One region of the Paenibacillus sp. sgz302191 genome, then DNA from elsewhere that is predicted to be linked to it. Evidence: riboswitches for the same ligand, from Rfam matches in the RefSeq annotation. Region 1 holds a riboswitch; each other region holds the start of a gene.
What was found. Region 1 has a riboswitch for cobalamin ahead of metE (5-methyltetrahydropteroyltriglutamate--homocysteine S-methyltransferase). Riboswitches for the same ligand answer to the same signal wherever they lie in the genome.
Positions count from the first base shown of each region.

Region 2: linked by a shared signal. The riboswitch ahead of AC3G2T_RS25830 (ABC transporter substrate-binding protein) and the one ahead of metE (5-methyltetrahydropteroyltriglutamate--homocysteine S-methyltransferase) in region 1 are both predicted to bind cobalamin.
Region 3: linked by a shared signal. The riboswitch ahead of AC3G2T_RS27265 (HoxN/HupN/NixA family nickel/cobalt transporter) and the one ahead of metE (5-methyltetrahydropteroyltriglutamate--homocysteine S-methyltransferase) in region 1 are both predicted to bind cobalamin.
Region 4: linked by a shared signal. The riboswitch ahead of AC3G2T_RS30690 (ABC transporter substrate-binding protein) and the one ahead of metE (5-methyltetrahydropteroyltriglutamate--homocysteine S-methyltransferase) in region 1 are both predicted to bind cobalamin.

Region 1 is NZ_JBYLHY010000017.1:74,025-77,562, forward strand. Features, by position in the region: gene metE (5-methyltetrahydropteroyltriglutamate--homocysteine S-methyltransferase) at 1-1,986, opposite strand, end outside; cobalamin riboswitch at 2,133-2,342, opposite strand; gene nrdF (class 1b ribonucleoside-diphosphate reductase subunit beta) at 2,408-3,376, opposite strand; gene nrdE (class 1b ribonucleoside-diphosphate reductase subunit alpha) at 3,399-3,538, opposite strand, start outside.
Region 2 is NZ_JBYLHY010000021.1:146,194-149,731, reverse strand. Features, by position in the region: gene AC3G2T_RS25840 (DUF4261 domain-containing protein) at 1-611, shown strand, start outside; gene AC3G2T_RS25835 (DoxX family protein) at 734-1,129, shown strand; cobalamin riboswitch at 1,204-1,418, shown strand; gene AC3G2T_RS25830 (ABC transporter substrate-binding protein) at 1,606-3,162, shown strand; gene nikB (nickel ABC transporter permease) at 3,178-3,538, shown strand, end outside.
Region 3 is NZ_JBYLHY010000024.1:32,906-36,443, reverse strand. Features, by position in the region: gene AC3G2T_RS27280 (YlbF/YmcA family competence regulator) at 1-371, shown strand, start outside; gene AC3G2T_RS27275 (phosphonate ABC transporter ATP-binding protein) at 489-1,223, shown strand; gene AC3G2T_RS27270 (low molecular weight protein-tyrosine-phosphatase) at 1,220-1,690, shown strand; cobalamin riboswitch at 1,856-2,044, shown strand; gene AC3G2T_RS27265 (HoxN/HupN/NixA family nickel/cobalt transporter) at 2,064-2,867, shown strand; gene AC3G2T_RS27260 (hypothetical protein) at 2,975-3,373, opposite strand; gene AC3G2T_RS27255 (ATP-binding protein) at 3,461-3,538, opposite strand, start outside.
Region 4 is NZ_JBYLHY010000029.1:87,765-91,302, reverse strand. Features, by position in the region: gene AC3G2T_RS30695 (FecCD family ABC transporter permease) at 1-684, opposite strand, end outside; gene AC3G2T_RS30690 (ABC transporter substrate-binding protein) at 685-1,764, opposite strand; cobalamin riboswitch at 1,880-2,086, opposite strand; gene AC3G2T_RS30685 (hypothetical protein) at 2,149-2,676, opposite strand; gene AC3G2T_RS30680 (aspartyl-phosphate phosphatase Spo0E family protein) at 2,728-2,994, opposite strand; gene AC3G2T_RS30675 (aminotransferase class I/II-fold pyridoxal phosphate-dependent enzyme) at 3,061-3,538, opposite strand, start outside.

The DNA of each region.
Region 1 (3,538 bases):
GCGTATGGAATCGATCATGTCATGGAACTCGCAGTAGCACATGTGGGTATGAATTTGCGTCGTATCCTTGACGCTGGAAGTGGCGATGCGGAACGCTTTGACCGCCCATTCCAAATAACTCTGCTGATCCTTCACCTTCAGCGGCAAGCCCTCTCTGAGTGCCGGCTCGTCAACCTGGATCATCTCGATGCCTGCGCTCTCCAGCGCTTCGACTTCCTTGCGCAGCGCCAGCGCGATCTGGTTCGTCACCTGTTCGCGGCTCAAATCGTCTCTGACGAACGACCAGTTCAAAATCGTGATCGGCCCGGTCAGCATGCCTTTAACCGGAAGAGCCGTCAGCGACTGGGCATAGGCGCTTTCCTTCACCGTCATCGGCGCCGCGAATGCGACATCCGCGTAAATGACGGGCGGCTTGACGCAGCGGGAGCCGTACGATTGCACCCAGCCGTTCTGCGTAAAGGCGAAGCCGTCCAGCTTCTCGCCGAAATATTCCACCATGTCCGTGCGTTCGAACTCGCCATGGACGAGCACATCCAGGCCGATCTCTTCCTGGATCTTGATGCAGCTGGCAATCTCCTGATCGATGAACGCTTCGTACTTCGCCGTGTCCAGCTCGCCCTTCCGCCATTTCAGGCGGGCGCTGCGTACCTCCGGCGTCTGCGGGAAACTGCCGATCGTCGTCGTCGGCAGCAGCGGAAGCTTCCAGTGAGCGGCTTGCAGCGCAAAGCGCTCGGCAAACGGCAGACCGCGCGTATGCGAGACCGCCTCAAGCCCGGCCAACTGCGCGGCTACATCCTGGCGGTTCCGCTCAGGCAGCGCGCGGAAGCCGGCAAGCGCCTCCCGGTTCCACTGCCACTCGGCCGCAGCGGATTCCTGTCCGCCTGCGAGCGCCTGGCCGAGCAGCCTCAGTTCGACCAGCTTCTCGTTGGCGTAAGCAAGCGCCTGCTTTAATGCGGCGGGAAGCTTCGTTTCCCGCACAACGGTTACAGGCACATGCAGCAGGCTGCAGGACGGCTGGAGCACCAGCCGCTCGTGCGGTACGTGTGCCGCAAGCTTTTGCGCCAGCAGCAGCTTCGCTTCCAGGTCGGCGCGCCATATGTTGCGCCCGTCGATAATGCCTGCGCCAAGGCGCTTGTCGGCCGGAAATCCGTGCGCCTCCACAGCCCGTAAATTGGCCCCGCCATCGTGCACGAAATCCAGTCCGATGCCTTGAACAGGCAAGCGGACCACCCGCTCATAATGCTCGACCGCCTCAAAATAAGTCTGCAGCATCACGTTCAACCCCGGCACTTCCCGATGGATGGCGCCGTAAATTTGCTCCACAAGCTCAAGTTCCTCCGCAGACGGATTCGTCGTCAAGGCGGGCTCATCGATCTGCACCCAAGCGACGCCCTCTTGCGCCAGTTCCTTCAACACCTGCAAATAGACCGGCAAAAACTGCCCGACTTTCTCGCCGAGCCGCGAAGCCGCGAACCCCTTCGACAGCTTGAGGAACGTGTACAGCCCGACCAGCACAGGTTTGCCTTCGACGTCCGCCCTGGACTTGGCAAAGCGGTACGCCTCCAGCGGTTTGTTGTATGTTAACGTTGGTGCGTCCTCCCCGATTTCCGGGACGATGTAGTGATAATTCGTATTAAACCATTTTGTCATTTCACAGGCTGCACCCTGACTGTTCCCGCGCGCCATCGCGAAATAAGTGGCAAGCGGCACGCGCCCTCCCGAATGCGCGAACCTCGCCGGAACGATACCGAACATGACCGCCATATCCAGCATCGAATCGTAATAAGTGAAATCGCCTACCGGGATTTCGTCCAGCCCCGCATATTTTTGAAATTGCACATGCGCGAGCTGGATCCGCTCCATCTCCGCCACTAAGTCCTGCTCGCTTATTTTACCGGACCAGAACGCCTCCAGCGCTTTTTTCCATTCCCGGTCCTCACCGATTCTCGGATATCCCAAATTGCCAATTTTGATTACACCAGCCACTTAAGCTCGCCTCCGTTTTCCTCATTTGTACTTTCTGAGCGGAACACAAAAAAGACGTCGTTCCCTCAAAAAGACAAAGGGAAAGACGCCTCGCGATTATACTTATCGGTTGCCATCTAACACCTCCCTATCTCCCGTAGGTAAAAGCAGTGTCGTTGAAACAGGCAGGTCTCCTGGCTATCAGCGTCATCATCGGCAGCAGCCTTCCCGGTTATTCATTCAACCAGTGGCGATGTTTGCTGCGACTCTTCTGTTACAGTGGCGGGACCGCGTCGGCTTTGCACCGAACTTCCCTTTTAAACTCAAGCCCAAGAACGATTCGTTCGGGCAAGAGCACCTGTCTCCACAATATGCAATTGTCTGCTTACATTCGATACAATGTATAACTATACATGAATATTAATTTTTATACAAGATTTTCTTACAAATTGTCAAAAACAAAATCGTCGTCATTCAGCGGCTCCACATGAATCGTGCGAACGTAGCCGTTGCCTTTTTTGGAGAAAAAGTCGTGCTGCTTCGTCTTGGTGCTAAGACCGTTCAACACGATCGGATTGATCTCCTCTTCCGGGAATGCAGGGTCGAGCCCGAGATTCATAAACGCCTTGTTCGCGTTATAGCGCAGGAACGCCTTCACTTCCCGGTCCAGGCCGATCGCGCTGTACAGATCCTCCGTGTACCCTTCCTCATTCGCATGAAGCTCCTTCAGAAGCGCGGTCAAAGTCTCGTAAGCCTCGTCCTGCTCCTGCGGAGTCAGCTCCTCGTACACTTCCTGGGCAAGCACGCCCACATACAGCCCGTGAATGCTTTCGTCGCGCAAAATCAGATCGATGATTTCGCCGCTGCTAGTCATCTTGCCTTGGCCGGCCAAATACAGCGGATAGAAAAAGCCGCTATAGAACAAATAGCTTTCAAGCAGCACGGATGCCGCCATAGCCAAATACAGATCCTTGCGGGTGTGAATGCCGTCGTAATATTTGGCAATCGTATTCGCCTTGAACTGCAAATACGGATTTCGCTCCACCCAGAGGAAAATGTCGTTGATCTCCTCCGTCGTAGACAGCGTCGTAAAAATGCTGCTGTACGATTTGGCGTGAATTTGCTCCATCATGCCCATGAAGCTGAGCACCGCTTTGCGCTGCAGCCCGTCCACATGCTCCAAAATTCTTGGCATCCCTACGCCGCCCTGCATCGTATCGAGCAGCGTAAGCCCGCCCAGCACTTTCATATACAGGTCGCGCTCCGCTTCGTTCAGCGTCATCCAGGACATTTTATCGTCAGACAGAGGAATTTCTTCGTCCGTCCAAAACTGCATAATATTTTGATTCCAGAACGTGATCGTAAAATCGTCGTCAGGCCGGTTCCAGTTGACGGCTCTCTTGGTGGTCATCTTGTATTCATTCCCCTTCCCGTTACACCGAACAGCTGACGCACTCTTCAACGGAGAGCTGGTTCGTCCGCGTGTAATAGAGCGATTTTAACCCGACGCGGGCAGCGTACAAATAATAGCGCGCAAGCTGTCTGGTCGTCACATCGCTGTTGACATGAAGCA
Region 2 (3,538 bases), on a different contig from region 1:
GATATCCCGAAGGACGGCAGGCTTGCGCCGATCACGAGGCGTTCATCCGCATCCGTTCCACGTATACGTTTGGTCAAATGGACGATCAAGCGCCGCTTTTGCCTGAGGATTATGAATCGCTTCCTGAGCTTTTGGCCGTGACCGACATCGCTGGTGTTCTGCTTCAACTGCCCGAAGCGCTTTGCTATTTCAACCCGAGCGGGGAGTGCCTCGCTTCTACAGAGATGTTTCATGAACTGTATGAACGCTATGAACAGACGGCGCTGCCTCCGCTGGAACTGTGGTCCAATGTCAGGATGTTTAACATTCCCAGCGATGAAAACTGGCTATTGATGGATTCGGTCGGCATGCTTCAATTGGATGTGACCGATCATGAGGCGATTTTTCATCGTCATGTTTACGACCCTGCCGAAGTCGCCAACTTTCTAAGAAACATATCGAATTATGTATACGAGAGCGGCCCCGTTATTAAAAATGGCGATACGACAGACGGGCCGGGCGGGGTCCGTTGGCAGGGCGTTTTGGCGGAGGAAGGATTGGCTGGACCGCCGCGCGAAGTAATCCGATGGTATCCGATGGACGGCAGGGAACGCCCGGCAATGCCGGAATGACCGACCGTTTTCCTGCCAATGCGGGAGAGGAATTTTTTAGAATATAGCAATTAAGAAGAAATCTTGCCCCTGTGTTTATGATAATATGAGTGCATGACTTTGCTAAGAAGGGTGAGGAAATCATGAGAACCGAAATATCAAGGGGCAGGCTCTGGACGGCACGAATCATGAGCTGGCTGGTTATTTTGTTTATGCTGTTCGATAGCATTTTTAAGTTCATTCAACCCGTACCCGTTGTAGAAGGCACAGTTGCTCTCGGCTATGCCGAGCACCATATCGCCGTAATTGGCATACTCGGGCTGATTTCTACCATTCTGTACGCCGTTCCTCGTACATCTTTTCTGGGTGCGCTGCTGCTGACCGCTTATTTTGGCGGGGTGGTTGCCACGCATATTCGAATGGACGCGCCGCTTTTTACGCATATTTTATTTCCGGTATATTTTGCTGTCCTGGCTTGGGGTGGAGTTTGGCTGAGAGACGAGCGCGTGCGCAAACTCATTCCATTTCGCAGCAAATGATCGGTTAAGCGTGCGAACTTTCGTACATTGACATTTTCGGGTTTCATAACTAATATTAAGAGAGTTTCTCACAACTTCATATTTTGGAAATAGGTGTAGTTAAAGTTTGTATCTAAGCTTTAATCGCTTAAAAGGGAAGTCCGGTTACATTCCGGCACGGACCCGCCACTGTACATGAGGTTCAGCCATGCCGGCTGATTTCTTTCGGAAAAGCCACTGGGCCATAAACCCGGGAAGGTCCGGAAGTCATACTCTTAGTCAGGAGACCTGCCTGTTTCAACATCACTGTTAGATCTACGGGATATTAGGGAGGTGGTTGGATGTGCTCATTTGTAAAATGTCTAAGTCCATGAACCCCTTCATGCTGAAGCGGTTTTAGCCGTTGTCTAGCCATGTACGCGTATAAAAAGCATTTCCGACTGCTTGTCTTGGGTCGGGTGTGCTTTTTTTGTTTTTTACTAAAAGGGGGATGCAAGATGAGAACAATGGAAAACAGATTTTCGCTGATTAAATGGGGAGTGATTGCAGCGGTTGTGCTTTCGCTGGCGGGATGTTCTACGCAGGACAAAACGAGCGGAACGGACACCAAGCAATCGTCCGCAGCCAAAAAGCTGACCGTAGCTTACACGTGGAAGCCTTCCGGCGTAGACCCCCACGGAGCGGACAGTTGGGACGTTATGCGTTCCGGCGCCGGTGAAACACTGGTTCGTCTCAACGAAAAGTTGGAGCCCGCTCCTTGGCTGGCCAAAGAGTGGAAGCAGGAAGATCCGACGACATGGGTGTTTAAACTGCAGGAAAACGCCACTTTTCATAGCGGAAAGGCGATGGATGCGGAAAGTGTCAAAAGCTCGCTGCAGCGCTCGACTGAGAAGAGCCATTTAGCCAAAGATTTGCTGCAGCTGAAATCCGTGGAGGTCGTCGCGCCGCATGAATTGAAAATCGTAACGGACAAGCCGAATGCCGCATTGGTATCTAATTTGGCAGATCCGTCCACGATTATCTTGGATACGGCGTCGATGGATGCGAAAAGCGGTTACCCCGCCATGACAGGGGCGTTTAAAATCAAACAGTTTAACAAAGACGATTCGCTTGTCGTCGAGAGATATCCGAATTATTGGGGAGAACCGGCCTTACTGTCCGAAGTCACGATGAAATTCGTAACGGATGGCAATGCCCGTTTGATGGCGCTGCAGTCGGGTCAAGCGGATGTCGCGACCGATATTCCGATCGACAGTGCGGCCTTGTTGGAAAAGGACAACAAGACCAAGGTGCTGTCGGCCCCGTCGCTTCGGACACACATGATGCTTTTTAATATGAAATCCCCCTTGTTCCAGGATGCGGCTAACCGGAGGGCGGTAGATCAATCGATTCCGCGGGAGGCTATTGCAGGTACCGTTATGAAGGGTTACGGCACTGCAGCAAAAGGCCCATTTCCAAGCGTACTTCCGTTTGGTAAAGTAGAACGTGCGGCGCAAAACCTCACTGTCGGGCAATTGCTGACACAGGGCGGCTGGCAGAAAAATGCGCAAGGGATTTGGGAAAAACAGGGGATACCGTTCGAGGCGACACTGTTAACTTTCCCGCAGCGGCCGGAGCTGTCCGTCATGGCCGAGGTCATCCAAAGCCAGTTATTAAAAGAAGGCATTAAGATCAACATTCGCAAAGTGGAAAATATCGATGACGCTTTGCTGAAGGATGATTGGGATTTATCGATGTACAGCATGTTAACGGCGCATACAGGCGAACCGCAATATTTTTTGAACACGTTCTACCGGTCGAATAGCGAGTCCAACGTCAGCCGGTACGTGTCGCAGCCGTTGGAACAGATTCTGGATCAACTTCTTTTGGCGTCGGATCCGGCCCAAAGAAATCAATTGGCCGTACAAGCCCAGGAAATTGTGAACACCGATCTGCCGCAGTCGTTTATCGTTCATCCCAATAATGTATTTGGCGCTAAAAAAGACGTGCAAGGATTTACTCCTCATCCGATCGAGTACTATTACATTCATTCTAAAGTCGATATGACGGAATAACAGGTGAAGCATTCAATGATTCGCTTTTGGTTGGAACGTGTGGCCCAACTCGTCATCGTTATATTTATGGTTTCTACTTTGACTTTCATTTTGATGCGGGTATCTCCCGGAGACCCGGCTGCCATCCTGCTGAAGGCGCACGATGTGCCCGCTTCCCCGGAAGCGTTGGCGTCATTGCGCCGGCAGCTGGGGCTCACGGATTCGCTATGGATGCAGTACATCCATTGGCTGCGCGACGTTTTCACATGGCAGTGGGGTCAATCTTACGTTTCCAAAGAACCGGTACTGGACGAACTCGTCAAAAGGTTGCCCGCAACTTTAGAATTGGCTGCAGCCGGATTTGCCATCATGGTATTCCTTACTTTTGGCTTGGGAA
Region 3 (3,538 bases), on a different contig from region 1:
TGGCCAAAGCGAAAGAGCTTGCGGAACTGCTGACGACTTCGAACGAGGTGCAGTTTTACCAGCAAGCGGAGAAAAAAATTTCCGGTAATGAGCATATTCAAAAGCTGATCAGCGGAATCAAGAAAAAGCAAAAGGAAATCGTCGCTTTCGAGAAGTTTCAAAACGCCAAAATGGTGGATAAAATCGAGAAAGAGATCGATGAATTGCAGGATGAGCTGGACGGGATTCCTATCGTGAGCGAATTTAAACAGTCTCAGGAAGACATTAACTATTTGCTTCAGCTTGTCATGTCGGTCGTCCGCGATACGATTTCGGATAAAATCAACGTGGAAGCGGGCCAAGCGTCGAGTCCGAGCAGCTGCAGCGAATAAAGTGAATGAAACCGAAAATCGCCCTCTTGTCAGGCCAGATGCCGCTAGATGGGCGATTTTTGCCAATAGCTTACGGGTTCAAGTTCATGTTGAGCACAATGTTAAGGAGACGGTGTCATGATCACGGTACGAAATTTAAGCAAAGTTTATCCGCCGGACAATAAAGTGCTGTCTCAGATCAGCTTTCGCGTCGATGAAGGAGAATTCATCGCAGTGGTGGGAGGGAGCGGCAGCGGGAAAACGACGCTGCTGCGCTGCATCAGCCACCAGGAAAAATGGACGTCCGGCCAGCTCATCTACCAGTCGAACGATATTACGACGCCAGGGCTGTTGGATCGATGGAAGCTCGGCAAAGATTTCGCTTTTCTTGAGGAAAAGCCGGCGTTGAATAGAAATAAAAGCGCTATCAAGAATGTCATGATGGGGAAATTTTATCAAACGCCGATCCGTATTTTAACGGGAGCCGTTTCACGCGATGAGCATGTTATCGGGATGGACTATTTGGAAAAAGTAGGCTTGCTCGACAAAGGCGATAAAAAAATTAGCCAATTAAGCGGCGGCGAGCAGCAAAGGGTTGCGATCGCGAAAGCGCTCATCCATGGACCTAAAGTGCTGGTCGCCGACGAGCCGGTGTCGGGCCTGGATCCGAAAGCGACGGAATACATCATGAACGACTTGCGATCCTTATGCAAGGAAAGCAATTTGACGGTCATCGCCGCGCTGCACCAGGTCGAGCTCGCGGAGCGGTACGCAACGCGGATTTGGGGATTGGCGGAAGGCAAAATCGTACTTGACATCCCTGCCAGAGGGCTTACGATGCGAGAAAAACAGCTTATTTTCGGTGCGCCATGATTCAAGTGCTATTCGTATGCTTGGGCAATATTTGCCGCTCGCCTATGGCTGAGGCTGTTTTTCGCCATAAAGTGAAGCAGGCCGGCCTGGATGGGCGTATCGTTGTTGATTCCGCGGGCACGGGGGACTGGCACACCGGAGAGCGGCCGCATCAGGGAACGAGACGAATTTTGGACCGTCACCGCATCGATCATCACGGACTGACCGCAAGGCAAGTGAAGGCAGACGATTTTGAACAGTTTACATATATCATTGCCATGGATGACAGCAACATAACGAATTTAAAATCGTTTGCTCCGGATGCACATGGCGCCTCCATTCATAAACTGTTGGAGTTTGCCCCGGATAAGGGCGGCGGCAACGTCCCCGACCCGTACTACACAGGCAATTTTGAAGAAGTGTACGAGATGGTCGACAGCAGCTGCGAGCGCCTTTTCGCTTTTATCCGAAGCAGGGAAGGCATATAGCCTAGCCTCGGACGTCCTGAAAATTGCGCGTTTTTTACCACATAAGAATGTATAAGTTCTTTACAGCGCTAAAGCGCGTAGAACACATTCTTATTGGCGAATAAACCTACCTCTAAACGCGGTCGCTCATCTTCGAAAGACCTCGATAGAGGTTTATCTCACAACCAAATACGTTTACGGCCAGGTGCCCTTGCCAAGCAAGGGGTAACAGGGAATCGGGTGCAACTCCCGAGCGGTCCCGCCGCTGTAACCGGGGAGCCTTCTTCAATAACGTCACTCAGCCGCATGCTGGGGAAGACTGAAGAGAAGCATTGATCCGGGAGCCAGAAGACCTACCTATCCGTACACCTTAAAATGCCTTCGGAGAAAAGGAATGGTGAGTACATTGTCAACCGTATCGCTTATTTTTCTTGTTTTTGCTTTGGGATTGCGTCATGGCTTGGACGCGGATCATTTGGCTTTTATTGACGGACAAACCCGTTATAATTGGCGGATGGGAAGCCCGATCGCCAGATGGGTAGGCACTTTGTTTTCTTTTGGCCATGGGGCGGTAGTGGCCAGTATGGCGATTGTTTTGGGGATGTTCATCAAAGATTTTGAGTTTCCCGATTACTTCGATACTTTCGCAACATGGATTTCGATATTGTCGCTTTTCCTCATTGGAACGATCAATATTTATAATCTTCTGCGTTCGAAATACAAAAACGAGAGCTTTCAAATTAAAGGATACAAAGGGAAATTTATCGATAAAGTCGCCAAAGGGACAACCAATCCTTTTTTAATTATTTTGGTAGGCGCGATTTTCGCATTGGCTGCCGAAACGATTAGCCAAACGTCCGTTTGGGCGATTGCCGCAAGCAATAAAATCGAATACATGCCCGTTATTTTGGGGCTTGTGTTTATGTTCGGGATGATGCTGACCGATACGCTGGATTCGCTGATTGCTTACCGGATGATTCATCATTCCGGAAAGCTGGGGCAGTCGGCTTCAAGGCTGATCGGATGGGTGATCGTCATTCTTGCTTACGGGGTTTCGTTCTACGAAGCTTTTACGTTTTTCAATCCGTGGGCCGAACTCGATTTCGAAATCGTCGGCATCGGCATCTTTGTATTTTTACTGCTTTGCTTCGTGTTCGTCACGATACGTGCCAAACAGGAATCGCGTTCGCTCAGTTAGCGACGGCTGCGGAACGTTCCGCGGAAACCGCCGTTGACGAAAAGGCATCTTTACCCTGCCGGATGAGGGGAAGATGCCTTTTTTGCCTTTTTCGCACGCATGAGTATTTACAGTGCTGTTAACCCGGCGTTCTGCACGCACTCGGATATCGCCTGAAGCATACTCTTATGAATCGGAATGATAACATCCGTAGGTCCCAGAAGGAAAATTCCGCTTCTGTTATGAACGGTCGCTTTGTGAACATAAATTCTAAAGTGCTCCGAACCGGGAGTGAGTGAAGCGGACTCCTGATTCTTGGATCGCGCATTGACAAAAGTGATTGCTTTCATAGCTCCCACGTCATAGGGCACGATGCTGATCATATCTTCAAGCTTGAAGTAATAATTCACGTGCGGCTTATGAAGGACCAGTTCTCTCGTGGAAACCGTCAGCCCGTAATCCTTCTTTTTGTGGGACATCTTAAGATCGCCCTCAAGCGATTTGATCTGAATAAAATCCGGATTCATGGGACAGCCTCCTTCGCTATTCTGCTGATCGCTATTCTATCAGAATACCACAATCCGGCGGACTTGTTAACGGAAGCTTGTCAATCGTTATCCGGCCTGAAATTGAATCAGACAGACGGTGCCCTTATTCGGATTGCTGGAATAGGAAATTTTGCCGTTCATCGA
Region 4 (3,538 bases), on a different contig from region 1:
CAGGTTCAGCGATCTGGCCAAGCCGATCAATACCGCAAAGCCGATAAGCAAATAAGGCGTTACCAACGCCGCGTAGGACCAGCCCCGCAATGCCAGGCTGCCCATCAGCCAAAATACGATTTCGTTAATGACTTGGTTGGATAAAGATACCATGAACGCAACGATCGAGCCCAGGAACGCCTGCATGACCACGCCTGAGAGAATGAGCGTCTCCAGCTTGAGCTTGCCGTCGATTTGCGCCAGCTTCAGCACGAGCAGCAGCGAAATAAGCCCGGTACCGAACGCCACGGCCGGAATCGACCATTGCCCAAGCCAAGAATACTGCAGCCCGAAATAAATCAGAAAAGCTGCGCCCACCGAAGCGCCCGAAGATACGCCCAGCGTGTAAGGATCGGCCAGCGGGTTGCGCAGCACTCCTTGAAAAGCCGCCCCCGCTACCGACAGCGAGGCGCCCACAAGGATGCCGAGCATGACGCGGGGAAGCCGGACTTTCATGATGATCTGCTCGGAAGATTGCGGCCAATCCGCTTCGATTCGCTCTCCCAGCCACGGAATGTGCTTGCCGATAATACCGGCTATTTGCAGCACATGGACATGGGCCGTGCCCAAAGACAAGCTGATCAGAATAGAAAGAAGAAGGAGTAAGACTCCTACTCCTCCCCACAGCATCAGTTTTCTTTTCATCTACTTCACCAGTTCGGGGTAAATCGCCTTGGCCATGGCAAGCAGGCCGTCCGTTATTCTTGGGCCCGGGCGGCTGAGCAGATTTTGATCGATGCCGACAACCCGGTTCGTTTTCACGGCTTCAATCTGATCCCATCCGCTGCGTTCGCGAATGATCGCGTCGAGCGTTTTTTTGCTCTTGTCATCGGTCACGCCAGCCGCGAAAAGAATGACGTCGGGGTTTTGCTGAATGATCTTCTCTTCGCTGATTTGGTACCAGCCCTTCTTGTCCCCTGCAACATTGACGCCTCCGGCCAGTTGAATCAGCTCGTCCATAAATTCGCCGCTGCCGACCGTCCAGCCTGCGCTGAATTCGACGTAGACCTTTTTCTTATTGGCCTGCTTCACGTCTTTCACGGCGCTGACCACTTTCTGGCGGTCCGCTTTCATTTTGTCCGCCACCTGCTCCGCCTGTTCCTGATGATCCGTAATGACCCCGAACGTAAGCACGTCGGCAATGGCGTCGTCGAGCGTCTTGGGCTCCACTTTAAACATATTGATATTCATCGCGCGAAGCTTTTCCACAGTGTCGGCCTTCATCGAAACGCCCGTGAAAACGATGTCCGCATTAGCAGCGATGACCGCCTCTTGATTCGGCTTCGTAATGCCGCCCATCTTCGGCTTCGATTTCGCCGCCTCCGGATAATCGTCCAGGTCCGATACGCCGACAATCTGATTGTCGAGCCCTATAGCAAAAAGCGCTTCCGTCTCGGCGGGCGATACGGATACGATCCGCTGCGGCGCCTTGTCAAACGTAAATTCTTTTCCCGTCGCATCCTTGATTTTGAGCGGGTACTGCGTCTTTTTGGACGCTTTGGCGGTTGACGCAGCCGTCGCCGTCGCGGACGGGGCTTTCGTTTCGCCCGCTCCCAGCTTGGCCGGGTCCGTCAGCTCCGGCTGCTTCTCCACTGTCTTGCCGCAGCCTGCAAGACTGATTGCCGCAGCTGCGGCAAGAGCCAGCAGCGCGGTCTTTTTCCACAAGCTCACTTTCATCTCGCTTTTCTCCTTTTCCTCGTCCGTCAGGACTTCCAGGACTTCCATCCTGCCAAAAAATCCCCTGCCGTTTCCCGAAGGAACAGCAGGGGACGATAAATCCAGGCAGCTGACAGCCGCCGGCTGCTCCCTGATTTAACGCCATCCTTTTCCTCGAAGGAAGTCGTGTACGGCACCATAGGCAGGTCTCCTGACTTTCGGGTATCGAGCTTCCCCGCCTTCCCATCCCCTAAATCGGAACAGTGGCATCATGAGGAACATTCCCGGTTACAGTGGCGGGACCGCGCCGGATTTGCACCGGCTTCCCTTTTAAGCGGCAGCGCCCGATCGATCGGGCACAGCTGCCGGCACCTGTGGCTGCATAGCTACAACATTCAGTATCTCTTTGTCGATTATAGATGAGTTTCCCGGCATGTACAAGCCGAAGGCGAATTACTTCGCGGCGATGACCTTCAGCACCTGCTTGGCCTCATCGATTTGTTTAAAGTTTTGTGGAATAAAGGCGGTTAGCCCTTTGCCCTCCAGCCCCTGCTCTTTCAGCCATTTGTTGCCTGCCATCGGAATGCCGTAAAGATGCTTTTCCGCCGGCTTTCCGTCCTCGGCTAGTTCCATAACCCCATCCGGATAATCCTCCGGCTTGATCACGTCGTCAAGAGCTACGAACCCGGCCTGCTTGGACAGCGCTTTAAACTGTTCGTCCGGCAAAATAAGAATGCCGTTGCCGCCGGCGGCAAGCTCGACAATCATTTTTTCCATCGAAAAAATCGGCGTTGAGACGAACTTTACGGTCGGCTTCTCGCCTACCTTGGCCGCAAGGGAAGCTTCCAGCTTGTCGCCGATTTCCGAAGGAAATCCGTTCGCTCCCATGGCGAAAATAGGCACATCAGGCTTCGGGCCTCCGCACCCGGCCAACAGCACCGCCAGCATGGCGATGCTCACTAAAAGCAGCTTGATTCTCATGCAGTTTCAATCCTTCCGAAGTTTTGTACGGTCATAAGAAAAGCCGGCTCATCACCGACTTTTTTTGCCTCTATTCATATATTCGTTTATTTTTTGATCGAGGACTGTGCTGAGCTCGACGACGGCTTCGGAAGTCATTTCCTTGCCTTCGACAACCATCTGTTCGAGCATCCGTCTCAAAGAATGAATCTCTTCTTCGAGCGGACTCAAGGAGGCGGATTTCTTAGCATGCTTGATCAACCAGCTACGATCGGAATCATCTTCCCGAATTTGGAAATGTTTGTTATATGAAGCAAGTTGATATTCCATAAAAGCCATGCTCTTCCCTCCTTACCTCAAGGATACCAGTTTTTGTCCCTATTGAAAATATCTTTTTAAAATGTTTTACATTTTTTTGATGAATTTTCCTATTCGTTCTAATGCTTCATTTAGCTGGGAAACGCTATACGCATAAGAACAGCGCAGGAAGCCTTCTCCGCCAAGCCCGAATACGTGTCCGGGAACTGCCGCCACCTTCGCTTCGAACAGCAATCTTTCGGCAAATTTCTCCGAAGTCATCCCCGTCGCCGCAATGCTCGGAAACGCGTAAAACGCGCCCTGCGGCTCGTGGCATTCGAGCCCGATCTCGCGAAATCCTTTGACGATCAGGCGCCGGCGCTGATTGTACGATTCCATCATGCGGTCTTTCTCTTCCAGCCCGTTCTTGAGAGCTTCGTGGGCGGCCACCTGCCCCATAATCGGCGCGCACATCACCGTGTATTGGTGAATTTTGGTCATCGCGGAAATCAGGTCGGAGTGCCCGCACGCATATCCCATGCGCCAGCCCGTCATGGCGAACGCTTTGGAAAAACCGCTCACAAGG